3 regions of the Weizmannia agrestimuris genome follow, and region 3 is predicted to be linked to each of the others. Evidence: riboswitches for the same ligand, from Rfam matches in the RefSeq annotation. Region 3 holds a riboswitch; each other region holds the start of a gene.

Region 1 (4,221 bases), on a different contig from region 3:
TCCCGTTTATGCTTATATAAGCGGGCCGCCGAGTTTTTCAATGTCATCCGGCACCGAAAATTGCCGGAAATTTTCTTTGAACCGGGCTGCAAGTTCGAACGCTTTTTCACGGTAAGCCTGCTTGTCCGTCCATGTATCTGCCGGATAAAGGACGTCATCTGACACCCCTTCAATATGAACCGGGATGTGTAGCCCGAAAATATCATCCTGCCGTGTTTCGGTATCTTTCAGTTTGCCGTTTATCGCAGCCCGGACCATGGCCCGCGTATCGCTTAATTTCATGCGGGAACCGGTTCCGTACGGGCCGCCTGTCCAGCCGGTATTGACAAGAAATACCTGGACGTTGTGCCTGTCAACTTTCTCGCCGAGCATTTCCGCATAAACGGCGGGCTCAAGCGGCAAGAACGGCGCGCCGAAGCAAGTGGAGAACACGGCTTCCGGGCGCGTGACGCCGCGTTCGGTACCGGCCAGTTTAGAAGTGTAACCGCTTAAGAAATGGTACATGGCCTGCTCTTTTGTCAGCCTGCTGATCGGCGGCAGGACACCGGATGCATCGGCCGTCAGGAATATAATGGTTGACGGATGGCCGGCCATGCCGGAGCGGGCAATATTGCCGATGTTTTCAATCGGGTAAGCAGCCCTTGTATTTTCCGTCAGTGCATTGTTGTCATATTGCGGTTTGCGGGACACCGGATCTACGACCACATTTTCAAGTACGGTCCCAAAACGGATCGCCTGGTAAATTTGTGGTTCTTTTTCTTCCGTAAGCCCGATGCACTTTGCATAGCATCCGCCTTCAATATTGAAGACACCGCTGTCGGACCAGCCGTGCTCATCGTCCCCTATAAGTGCGCGCTCCGGATCGGCGGAAAGCGTCGTTTTCCCGGTCCCGGACAAGCCGAAAAACAGGGCCGTATCGCCGTTTTTCCCAGTATTGGCGGAGCAGTGCATGGGAAGGATGCCTTTTTGCGGCAGCAAGTAATTCATGATGGAAAAAATGCTTTTTTTCATTTCGCCTGCATATTCCGTCCCGCCGATCAAAATTATCCGGCGTTCAAGTGAAATCATGATGAACGCTTCGGAATGCGTGCCGTCAAGCGCCGGGTCTGCCTTAAACAGCGGCGCGGAAAGAATCGTAAATTGCGCATCGTGTTGATAGAGCTCCTCCGCATCCGGCCGGATAAACAATTGATACGCGAATAAATTATGCCAGGCGAACTCATTCACGGTCTGGATCGGAAGGCGGCTTTTTGGATCGGCACCCGCAAAACCTTTAAACACAAAAATTTCGTCTTTCCCTTTTAAATGCCGGACCATTTTTTCATAAAGCCTGTTGAACACGCCGGGAGAAACCGGCTGGTTGATTTTGCCCCAGTCGACACGGTCTTTTGATTCGGAGTCGACGACAATAAATTTATCTTTCGGTGACCTTCCTGTATATTTTCCTGTTGCAGCAGAAATGGCCCCTTCCGTTGTCAGTACAGCTTCTTTCCGTTCGATAATTTTTTCCATTAATTGTGGCACGGAAAGCTGCATGCGTACGTTTTCCCCCGACAACAAAAACTTTAAATCGTCAGAAGCGCCAATCAGATCCATTTTCATAAACCGCCCCTTTGAATAACTTATTTCACTTTAAACGATATCAGTATAACATATTCATCCGTTTATTACATACTTTTTTCCGGGAAAAATGCAGAGGACAAAGGGGAGAAGGGCGAAAAAATCATTGACAGCGCCTGCTAAATTGCGTATGATTTTACTTTGAACGGATACTCTTATCCCGAGCTGGTGGAGGGACGGGCCCGATGAAACCCAGCAACCCGCCTCTGGAACAGGCAATGCGCTCGCAACGCAGCTGCCGCTTGACTTCCAGGCAAAGGTGCTAACCTGCAGCAAGGAATGTTTCCTTGAACGATAAGAGTGAAAGGCGCGATTGATTGAAGTCAAAACCTTTCCACTCATGATGAATGGGGAAGGTTTTTATTTTTGGCTTTGTACATGAAATGAATCGAGTTTAGGGTATGAGTACCGTTTCCAATATGTAACCATATAAGGAGGAAAAGCGGATGTTAAAAGGACGGCATTTGTTCACATCGGAATCGGTGACGGAAGGCCATCCGGACAAAATTTGCGACCAGATTTCCGATGCCATTTTGGATGCCATTTTAGAAAAAGACCCGAATGCCCGCGTTGCCTGTGAAACTTCCGTCACGACAGGGCTTGTGCTCGTCACGGGGGAAATTTCCACCAATACATATGTGGATATTCCGAAAGTGGTGCGCAAGACCATTAAAGAGATCGGCTATACGCGCGCGAAATACGGGTTTGATGCGGAAACCTGCGCGGTGCTGACATCGATTGACGAACAGTCCGAAGATATTGCGCGCGGCGTTAACCAGGCTTTGGAAGCCCGCGAAGGCGGGATGAGCGACGAAGAGATTGAGGCAATCGGAGCCGGCGACCAGGGCCTGATGTTCGGGTTTGCCTGCAATGAGACAGAAGAGCTGATGCCGCTTCCCATTTCGCTTGCCCACAAGCTTGCCCGCCGTCTTGCTGAACTCCGCAAACAAGAAGTGATCCCGTATTTGCGCCCGGATGCAAAGACACAGGTGACAGTTGAATATGACGAGAACAACCAGCCTGCCCGGATTGATACGATTGTCATTTCAACGCAGCATGATCCTGACATCAGCGCCGGACAAATCCAGGAAGATATGAAAAAATACGTCATTGAACCGGTTGTGCCGGCACACTTGCTCGATGCGGATACAAAGTATTTGATTAATCCGACCGGCCGCTTTGTTATCGGCGGCCCTCAAGGGGATGCGGGGCTGACCGGCCGCAAAATCATTGTCGACACGTACGGCGGCTATGCACGTCACGGCGGCGGCGCATTTTCCGGGAAAGACCCGACGAAAGTGGACCGTTCCGCTGCTTATGCCGCCCGCTATGTTGCGAAAAATATTGTTGCGGCAGGCCTTGCGGAAAAATGCGAGGTACAGCTTGCGTATGCGATCGGGGTGGCGAAGCCCGTTTCTATTTCCATCGATACGTTTGGGACCGGAAAAGTGCCGGAAAAAGTGCTGATCGAGGCGGTCGAAGCTCATTTTGACCTGCGCCCGGCCGGCATTATCAAAATGCTCGACTTGCGCCGTCCGATTTACAGGCAGATCGCTGCGTACGGGCATTTCGGCCGCGATGATTTGGATGTGCCTTGGGAAAAAACGGACAAAGCCGGGGCGTTGAACGAATTCGCCCGCAATCATATCGGAAAATAATATGAAAAAGAGCGCGCCTGGTATACAGGCCGCTCTTTTTCATAAAACGGCGGGAATAAGGAATCCTGTTTGCCTCATTTTTAACAAAAACCCTGCAAACTGGCGGAAAACATGCTAAACTATATTACATGTGCAGAATTTGGCCGTCAAATTTTGGCGGAAATGCATTTGTTTTTTAAAGAAATAAATTTACAATAGAGTATATCGAAATGAAGTAGGTGACTTTTTACATGTGCGGATTTATTGGCTGCGTCCATGACCATCCCGTTACATTATCAGACGAAGACAGGCAACAGTTTAAACAGATGAATCATATGATTGAGCACCGCGGCCCGGATGATGAAGGCTTTTATGAAGACGAGCATATCCAGTTCGGTTTCAGGCGCCTGAGCATTATCGATATCGAGGCGGGGCACCAGCCTTTAACATACGAAAACGAACGGTACTGGATTATTTTTAATGGCGAAATTTATAACTATGTGGAATTGCGTGAAGAACTGCTAAAAGAAGGGATGACATTCGAAACGAATTCGGATACGGAAGTCATTCTTGCCATGTACAGCCGTTACGGCGAAAAAGCAATCGGACGTCTGCGCGGGATGTTCGGGTTTGCGATCTGGGATAAGCAGGAACAAACGCTTTGCGGCGCGCGTGACCCGTTCGGCATTAAACCGTTCTTCTATTATGAAGACGGCGATAAAATGTATTTCGGTTCTGAAAAGAAAAGCATTTTGCTTGCCATGGAAAAACCAGAACTGAATTATGATGCTGTCCAATATTATTTAACCTACCAATTTGTGCCCGAACCTTTCACCATGACAAAAGACATCCGGAAACTTGAACCGGGCCATTATTTTGTGAAAAAAATTGGCAAACCGATGGAAATCAAACGATATTGGAAAGCATCCTTCCACCCGGTTCATAAAAGCGAGGACGAATTTAT
Region 2 (4,221 bases), on a different contig from region 3:
TATGGATATTCAGCGCTTCGGCAACCATCCCGGGACACATATTAAACAGAACGGCGAGTTGCTACGATGAGTGGTGCCCCGTCGTTTTTTTACATTTTGCTTTGGTGAAATGCGGGTACATCTGTCATCCGGCGATTCCATTTTTTTGTATATCAATATTCCTTTTTTTCTGCTAAAATAGAATAAATGCTTTAGCACTGAAAAGCGTTTATCTAAAACAGAAAAGTGAGATTGATAGAAATGGAGAAAAACCAACATCATTTGCAAAAAGGCTTATCACCAAGGCATGTCCAGTTCATCGCATTGGCCGGGATGATCGGAACCGGCATTTTTAAAGGCAGCTCCGATACCGTCAGCCTTGCCGGCCCGAGTGTTGCCGTTTCTTACCTGATCGGCGGCGCACTTTTATTCATTGTCATGTCAGCACTTGGGGAAATGGCACTCGTCCACCCCGGCCTCAACGTCCAAAATCTGATCCACAAAGCGTTCGGCAGCCGGGTTTCTTTCATTATTGGCTGGCTGTACTGGATCAACTGGGTCATTGTTACAGTTGTGGAACTGCTTGCAGCCGGGAGCTTCCTGCAATTCTGGGTTCCCCAAGCGCCACTATGGCTACTCAGTTTGCTCTGTGCTGCTTTCGTGGTCGGCATCAATTTAATTGAAGTGAAGTACTACGGCGAATTTGAATTTTGGATTGCCGGCATTAAAATCATCACGTTGATCGTTTTTATCCTGCTTGGTGCTCTGATTTTATTCGGTTTATTCCCCGGGACATCTTCCACGGTGTCTAACTATACCGCGCACGGCGGTTTTTTCCCGAACGGGCTTCACGGTACGTTCAGCGCTTTTCTGATCGTTATGTTTTCATACGGCGGCGCGGAACTGATCGGTGTTACCGTTTCGGAAACAAAAGACAGCGAGAAAGTGTTGCCGCGTGTCATTAAACAGACCGTTGTCCGCGTCATGCTTTTTTATATTTTGCCAATCCTGGTCATTTGCGGCATTATCCCATGGAACCAGGTTTCTTCCGTGGAAAGCCCGTTTGTACAGGTATTCAGCCGCACAGGGATCCCCGCTGCCGCCCATGTGATGAATTTTGTGCTCTTGACGGCCGTTCTTTCTGCCGCCAATTCCGGCATTTATGCCACTTCGCGCACACTGTTTAACATGGCGCAGTCCGGAGAAGCGCCACGCGCCTTTTTAAAAATTTCCCGGAAAGGCGTCCCGCTGATCAGTATTTTGCTGACCTCGCTGTTTATTTTAGCCGGCGTGATTCTGGCCTATCTTACGCCGGATGAGGTCATCAGCTATTTGATGACCATTCCGGGATTTACCGTCGTCCTTGTTTGGATCGCCATCTGTGCAGCCGAACTGCGACTCCGGAAGTCGTATGCAAAATTGCCTTCCTTCCGTGTAAAAGGGTATCCTTTCATGGTCTGGATTGCGCTGCTTGCACTGGCAGGCATTTTCCTGTCCTTTTTGCTGGGCGGAGGCAACCCGATTGGAACAAGCGTCTGCCTCGCTATTTTAATCGTGCTCGTCGTCTTGTCACTGAGAATTAAAGCAAAGGAATAGGCTCCAGCCGGCTGTGTTGATAAAACCGGTTCCCTTAGGCAGGGAAAGGACAGAAATCAACTGTGCGATAAGCGGGCACAAACAAGCGGGGTTGATTAAACCGTTTTCTGGGCGGGAAGGGGGCAGGCACGGGTGTGCAGCTCGTACAAACTGCCAGAATGGGACGGCCTGCTAACCCGTTTGGACTCTTTTTCGTTTTGTGAAGCAAATGAAAGCGGCCATGATGCCCCGCCTGATCCTGATGACCTGCTTTTTAAAACCAATCCAGCGTAAAGAAAAAAACTCCCGACAGAGCGTGATCTGATGGGAAGTTTTTTTCTTTATCCCCCCATTCGTATAAATCCGATAAAAAAACTTGAAATAATTATATTGACTTCCATTTATTTTCTGATAAAATTTTAAACAACAAATAACTTATCAAGAGCGACGGAGGGATCTGGCCCTATGAAGTCCGGCAACCTGCAGCGAGCAGCAAGGTGCCAATTCCAGCAAAATGGGTACCATTTTGGAAGATAAGCGCTTATCCTTTACTCGCTGTCTTTCCGTAAAAATGGCGGAAAGATTTTTTATTTCTGCAAGGCCGGCCGTTTGAACCAGGATAGGCCCTGATGCGTATAATTCCTCTACATCAGGATGAATCAAATTTATGGATGAAGAAAGCGGGGAACATGAACATGCAAAAATTAATTGTCTTAGCACTTGTCGGCCTTGCCGCGCAATTGGTGGATGGATCTCTTGGAATGGGTTACGGGGTGACTTCAACCTCACTTTTGCTAGCTTTCGGGATTGCGCCGGCTGTCGCGTCAGCTTCTGTGCATTTGGCGGAAGTTTTTACAACGGCGGCTTCCGGAGTTTCACATATGAAATTTGGGAATGTCGATAAAGGGATCATTTGGAAACTGGTTGTACCTGGAGCTGTCGGCGCCTTTCTCGGGGCAACCGTGCTTAGCCATCTTCCTGCAAGCACATTAAAACCGTACATTTCTATTTTTCTGATCGCCCTTGGCCTCTATATTCTTACCCGGTTTCTGTTCAATACGCGCGGGGCGTCGAAAGTCAAAAAGCAAACCAGGTCAAACATATTTTTTATCCCACTTGGCTTTGTCGCAGGATTTTTTGATGCAACGGGGGGCGGCGGCTGGGGCCCTATCGCCACACCGGCTTTGCTGTCCAGAAATGACATCGAACCGCGGAAAGTGATCGGCTCGGTGGATACTAGTGAATTTGCTGTATCCTTGGCATCAAGCATCGGTTTCCTCTTATCCCTCGGCGCTATGCAAATTAACTGGATTTGGACGATCGCCCTCATGCTTGGCGGCCTGATCGCCGCGCCGATTGCAGCCTATCTGGTTAAAATCCTGCCGGCTCATTTGCTGGCTGTCATTGTCAGCGGCATGATTGTGTTCAGCAACGTGCAAACTTTATTAAAAATGGCGGGCGCCGGTAGCGGCTGGTACGGCGTTACCTATACAGCCATTGCGGCAATATGGGCCATCCTCATTTTCTATACAATCAGAAGACACAAACGGGCAGTTGCCAGCGCCAGCGTAAGCGTCACAGAATAAGGAATGTTTTCGGGCAAGGGATCCATTGCCCGGATTGTTTTTACCCAAACAAATTTTGGCAAAGAATGAACATAGACGCTTCTATTTGAAGGAACAGTGCCTTTTTTGCTCGCTTCCTTAATGTAGAGGCGCTCTATGTTAAGAAACAACGTCTTTTTACCGCGCTTCCTTTACGTAGACGACCTCTATGTTAAGAAACAACATCTTTTTACCGAACTTTCTTAACGTAGACGGCCTCTATGTTAAGGAACAATGTCTTTTTACCTCGCTTCCTTAATGTAGACGCACTCTATGTTAAGAAACAACGTCTTTTTTGCTTGCTTCCTTTACGTAGACGGGCTCTATGTTAAGAAACAGCACCTTTTTCGCTCGCTTCCTTTACGTAGACGGGCTCTATGTTAAGGAACAACGCCTTTTGACCTCGCTTCCTCAACATAGACGGCCTCTATGTTAAGGAACAACACCTTTTTTGCTCGATTCCTTAACATAACCGGCCATGTCGCTACCACACAGCACCAGCAAAAATTATCCATCATAACTTTTTTCGAGATAGCACGCCTAAGTGAAGGCAGCCGCAAACTCTTTTAGTGACAAGTTCATACAAAAAGCGTTCTGCATGAAGATCGATCAGAAATTTTTTGCGGATCCAAACATAGCTTAGCCCCTGCCACATATATATCATTTAAATAGAGGCAAAAAACATGGCTTAACCCGCGCCCCGTCCGGTTTGCAACCCCTGTTTATGCCGCTGTCCGCCATGCCCGCTATCCCTCCCCCGTCGGCGAAGTGTTTTATGTTTAAAATGTAAAACCTGTTTTGCTATAATTATATTTACTGGTATTTTCCATTTTTTGAACGGAAAGAACGGTGTGTCTATGAAAACATTGATTTCGTCGCTGCAGTGGATGGCATTTATGATCGCCGGGTCGATCGCGGCCCCGATTGCGATTGCGGATGCTTTCCATTTCAGTGCGGGTGAGACTGCCCTGTTTGTGCAGCGGACGCTTTTTGTGCTCGGGATCGGCGGACTTTTGCAAGGCATTTTCGGCCACAGAATGCCGATCAATGAAGGGCCGGCCGG
Region 3 (4,221 bases):
AATACCGCCTGCTCCGGAACGTGTGGCAGAAAAACTCACAAACAGAGATTTGCTATTTTGTCGGCGGCGGTTCTGTTGTCCTGAAAGATTACTTAAAAACGCTGAACAACAGCCTTGACGGCTACAATATTGATTTCTTTGAAGATGAAAAAGAGAGCATCTGGATGATGGCCAATGCTTACTACAAATTAATTTCGGATTATGTGAGGAAAAACAATAAACCGGAAGACAAAGGAAAGAAACCGGTCGAATCCAAATAAGGTGAAAAAATATGGAAAAACAAAGCGGGATGAAGCGGGGCCAGACGATTGCGTTCCGGATCCCCCAGGATACGCCCGATCATATTTTAAAAGAACTGTCAAAGTTAAAAGAAAAAGAGAAACGGAACTTCTCCGCCAAAATAGCCGGATATGTCTTACAGGGCATCAACCAGTCGCTCGTAAAGGACAAAGAAACCATTACAATCCCGCTGCCGCGCAAACTGACAAAAGTGCAACATGACTGGCTGAAGCATGAACATTCGGAAGCGATGCTCGGCAGCATTGTTTACGAACTGATTCAGGATCCACTCCGGGCGACTTCGCTCTTTGCGGCCCTGTCGAAACAACCTGTATCTATGGATGAGACGCTTTTTTTACAGGAAGACGAATTGCCGCAAACCAGCGAAGAAGCGGACGCGAAACCGGTTCGATCCGGTGGTGAGCCGCCTGGATCGGATGATCTTGATGCATTCGACTGGAGAACTGCCGCCGTCGAACCGGCACCGCCCGAAACGGGAGCGCCGGAAAAAGAAGAAGATGCGGAAGACCTGCTCGGCGATTTTCTCGCCAGCATGAATAAATAAAGAGCGCAGGGTGAACCCCTGTGTTTAAAACTTGTACGAAATGTAAGGGGATGGCACAGATGGAAAATGTAATCGAAGTTGCCGATGTGAGCCTTGTGCGCGACGGCAAAAAACTGCTCTCGGACATTCACTGGACGGTCAAAAAAGGGGAGCACTGGGCTATCCTCGGCTTAAACGGTTCCGGCAAAACCACTTTGCTTAATATGATCAATGGGTATATTTGGCCAACAAAGGGGAGCATCAAGGTGCTCGGAAAAACGTTCGGAAAAACAAGCCTGCCGGAACTGCGGAAATCAATCGGCTGGGTCAGCTCCTCCATCCAGGAGAGAATACCGCGCACCCAGCTTGCAAGCGATGTGGTTATCAGCGGCAAATATGCATCCATCGGGCTGTATGAAGCGGTGGATGCACAAGACGAAGAAAAAGCCCTGCGCTTGATGGAACAATTACATTGTGCTTCCCTTTTTAGCCGTGCTTATGAACATTGTTCGCAAGGAGAGCGGCAGAAGCTTTTAATTGCGCGCGCGTTAATGGCGGAACCGCGCATCTTAATTTTGGACGAGCCTTGCAACGGGCTGGATTTGTTTGCCCGGGAAATTTTGCTAGAAAGTGTGGAAGAGCTGGCGAAAGATAAGAACGGACCGACGCTTGTATATGTCACGCACCATCCGGAAGAAATTTCTCCCGCTTTCCAAAAAACATTGCTGATCAGGAACGGGGAAGTTTTCCGGCAGGGCCGGACTTCCGAGATGATTGAGAAACAAGTGCTTTCCCGCTTTTTTGAGCATGAAATTCAGGTGGAGTGGCGCGGAAACCGGGCATTGTTTCAAGTTGTCTGACGATTGAAAAACAAAAAAATGTAAAATAATGAATTGACAAATCCCGAGCCGTCCACTAATATTTAAATATAACAAATGAATAACTTATCCAGAGAGACTGAGGGACAGGCCCGATGACGTCCAGCAACCTTCAAATCTTTTTTGAAAGGTGCTAATTCCTGCAGAATGGTTCATTCTGAGAGATAAGTCACTTGACCGGCAAACCTCTTTCGAATGAAAGAAGGTTTTTTTTTGCCAAAAGGAACAGAAGGAGTTTTCAACATGCTGGTATTAGAAGATATTCATAAGGTATACGGAAAAGGGAAGGACAAAAAGGTTGAAGCGTTAAAAGGCATCAACCTGCGTGTTGAAAAAGGGGAAATCTTCGGGGTGGTTGGTTACAGTGGTGCCGGGAAAAGCACACTGATTCGGTGCGTCAATCTGCTCGAGCGGCCGACTTCCGGGAAAGTGCTCGTTAACGGGGTCGACCTTGTGCGCCTGCCGCCTGCCAAGCTACGTCAAGAGCGAAAAAAAATCGGCATGATTTTCCAGCAGTTCAATCTGCTTCAGTCAAAGACGATTTTTCAAAATGTGGCCATGCCGCTTGTGCTGGAACATCGCCCGAAGGAAGAAATAAAGGCAAAAGTGGCAGAATTATTGTCTTTTGTCGGGCTGGAAGAGAGAATGCATCACTACCCTGACCAGTTGTCAGGCGGCCAGAAACAAAGGGTCGGTATTGCAAGAGCCCTTGCGACAGATCCGGACATCTTGCTTTGTGACGAGGCAACGTCTGCCCTTGACCCGAATACGACCGAAGCCGTGTTGGACCTTTTGCGGAAAGTCCGGGACGAGCTGGGCATTACGATCCTGATGATTACCCACGAAATGAATGTCATTCGTGATATTTGTGATAAAGTGGCGGTGCTGGACGGCGGAAAAATTGTGGAGCAGGGCCCTGTAATCGACCTTTTCACAGAACCGAAAACGCAAATTGCGAGAAGCTTTGTGAAAACTGTGCTGAATGATTCGATTCCGCCATCGGTGCAAAAACTGATCGATGAAAGCAGCAAAGACAATCCGCATGGTATTTACCGGATTCTGTTTAAAGGCGCTTCCACCAATATGCCGCTCTTATCCAATACGGCAAAACATTTTTCAATCGACCTGAATGTGCTTCATGGCATGATCACCGAACTTCAGGGAATCCCTTTTGGCAACCTGCTTGTCGAATTGAAAGGCGACCCGGAAGAAATGAAGCGGGCCATTCAGTACATCAACGATCACGAAGCGATCATTCGGGAGGTGGAGAAAAATGGCATTTGATTGGTCATGGTTTTGGCCGCAATTTTTCACGGCAATGGGCCAGACGCTGTACATGGTGGCTGTATCATTACTCATTTCCATCATCATCGGCATTCCGGTCGGCGTCATTCTCGTTATTACCCGGGAAAACGGCATTTGGGAAAACAAATGGATTTTTAATATTTTAAATGTGATTATCAATATTTTCCGGTCGATCCCGTTTATTATTCTCGTTGTCGCGATCATTCCGTTTACACGCTGGGTTGTCGGGACAGCGATCGGAACAACGGCAGCGATTGTGCCGCTCGTGTTGTACACTGCTTTTTACATCGGGAGGCTCATTGAAAGTTCACTGCTTGAAGTTGACAAAGGTACAATCGAACTTGCGCAGTCAATGGGTGCGACGAACTGGCAGATTATTTGGCGGTTTTTGCTTCCGGAAGCAAAGGCATCCATGGTACTCAATTTGACGATTGCCACCATCGGGCTGATTGGGGCTTCCGCGATGGCAGGTGCGGTCGGTGCCGGCGGGATCGGGGATTTGGCGATTACGTACGGGTACAACCAGTTTCAGACAGGCGTCATGATCGTTACCGTGATCACGCTGATCATTTTCACCCAGCTTGTCCAGACATTGGGCAACTTTCTCTCCAAAAAAATCCGGAGAAAATAATATTGGAAAAAAGGGTTACACCTTTTTTATAAAAATTCAATTCAGGGGGACTTAGCAGCGATGAAAAAATTTGCGATTCTATTATTGGGACTGATCCTGGTTTTGGCAGGATGCGGGGCCAAAAACAATTCGAGCAGTACAAGCACAAAGACAATCAAAGTCGGGACAACCACTTCTGAAGTTCCGACATGGAATTTAATCCAGAAACTCGCGAAAAAGAAAAATATCAATATTAAGATTGTCCGCTTTGACGACTATGTACAGCCGAACCTCGCACTAAACGACGGGGAAATTGATATTAACGCATTCCAGACGGTTGTTTATTTCGATGATTTTATCAAACAACGCAATTTGAAGCTATCGGCGATCGGCACAACCAATATTTGGCCGATGGGGATCTACTCGAAAAAATATAAAAAGGTCAGTGAAGTGAAAGACGGCGACCAAGTTGTGATTCCGAAAGATCCGACAAACCTCGGCAGGGCTTTGCTTTTGCTGCAAAAAGCCGGCTTGATTACGACGAAAAAAGGTTTCACAGGAAAAGGCGGGCTTGAAAATGTCGCTTCAAACCCGAAACATTTGAA

The links. Region 3 has a riboswitch for S-adenosylmethionine ahead of NFR98_RS09315 (methionine ABC transporter ATP-binding protein). Riboswitches for the same ligand answer to the same signal wherever they lie in the genome.
Region 1: it holds a riboswitch for S-adenosylmethionine, as region 3 does, so the genes downstream of both, metK (methionine adenosyltransferase) here and NFR98_RS09315 (methionine ABC transporter ATP-binding protein) in region 3, are expected to answer to the same signal.
Region 2: it holds a riboswitch for S-adenosylmethionine, as region 3 does, so the genes downstream of both, NFR98_RS14355 (sulfite exporter TauE/SafE family protein) here and NFR98_RS09315 (methionine ABC transporter ATP-binding protein) in region 3, are expected to answer to the same signal.

What each region holds. Positions count from the first base shown of each region.
Region 1 covers NZ_CALPDC010000014.1:29,080-33,300, reverse strand. The annotation lists gene pckA (phosphoenolpyruvate carboxykinase (ATP)) at 13-1,602, opposite strand; SAM riboswitch class I at 1,773-1,921, shown strand; gene metK (methionine adenosyltransferase) at 2,067-3,278, shown strand; gene asnB (asparagine synthase (glutamine-hydrolyzing)) at 3,509-4,221, shown strand, end outside.
Region 2 covers NZ_CALPDC010000057.1:3,071-7,291, forward strand. The annotation lists gene NFR98_RS14350 (amino acid permease) at 241-1,575, shown strand; SAM riboswitch class I at 1,987-2,094, shown strand; gene NFR98_RS14355 (sulfite exporter TauE/SafE family protein) at 2,184-3,140, shown strand; gene NFR98_RS14360 (purine/pyrimidine permease) at 4,016-4,221, shown strand, end outside.
Region 3 covers NZ_CALPDC010000020.1:33,240-37,460, forward strand. The annotation lists gene NFR98_RS09300 (ParM/StbA family protein) at 1-260, shown strand, start outside; gene NFR98_RS09305 (hypothetical protein) at 272-844, shown strand; gene NFR98_RS09310 (ABC transporter ATP-binding protein) at 904-1,683, shown strand; SAM riboswitch class I at 1,765-1,872, shown strand; gene NFR98_RS09315 (methionine ABC transporter ATP-binding protein) at 1,945-2,985, shown strand; gene NFR98_RS09320 (methionine ABC transporter permease) at 2,975-3,637, shown strand; gene NFR98_RS09325 (MetQ/NlpA family ABC transporter substrate-binding protein) at 3,698-4,221, shown strand, end outside.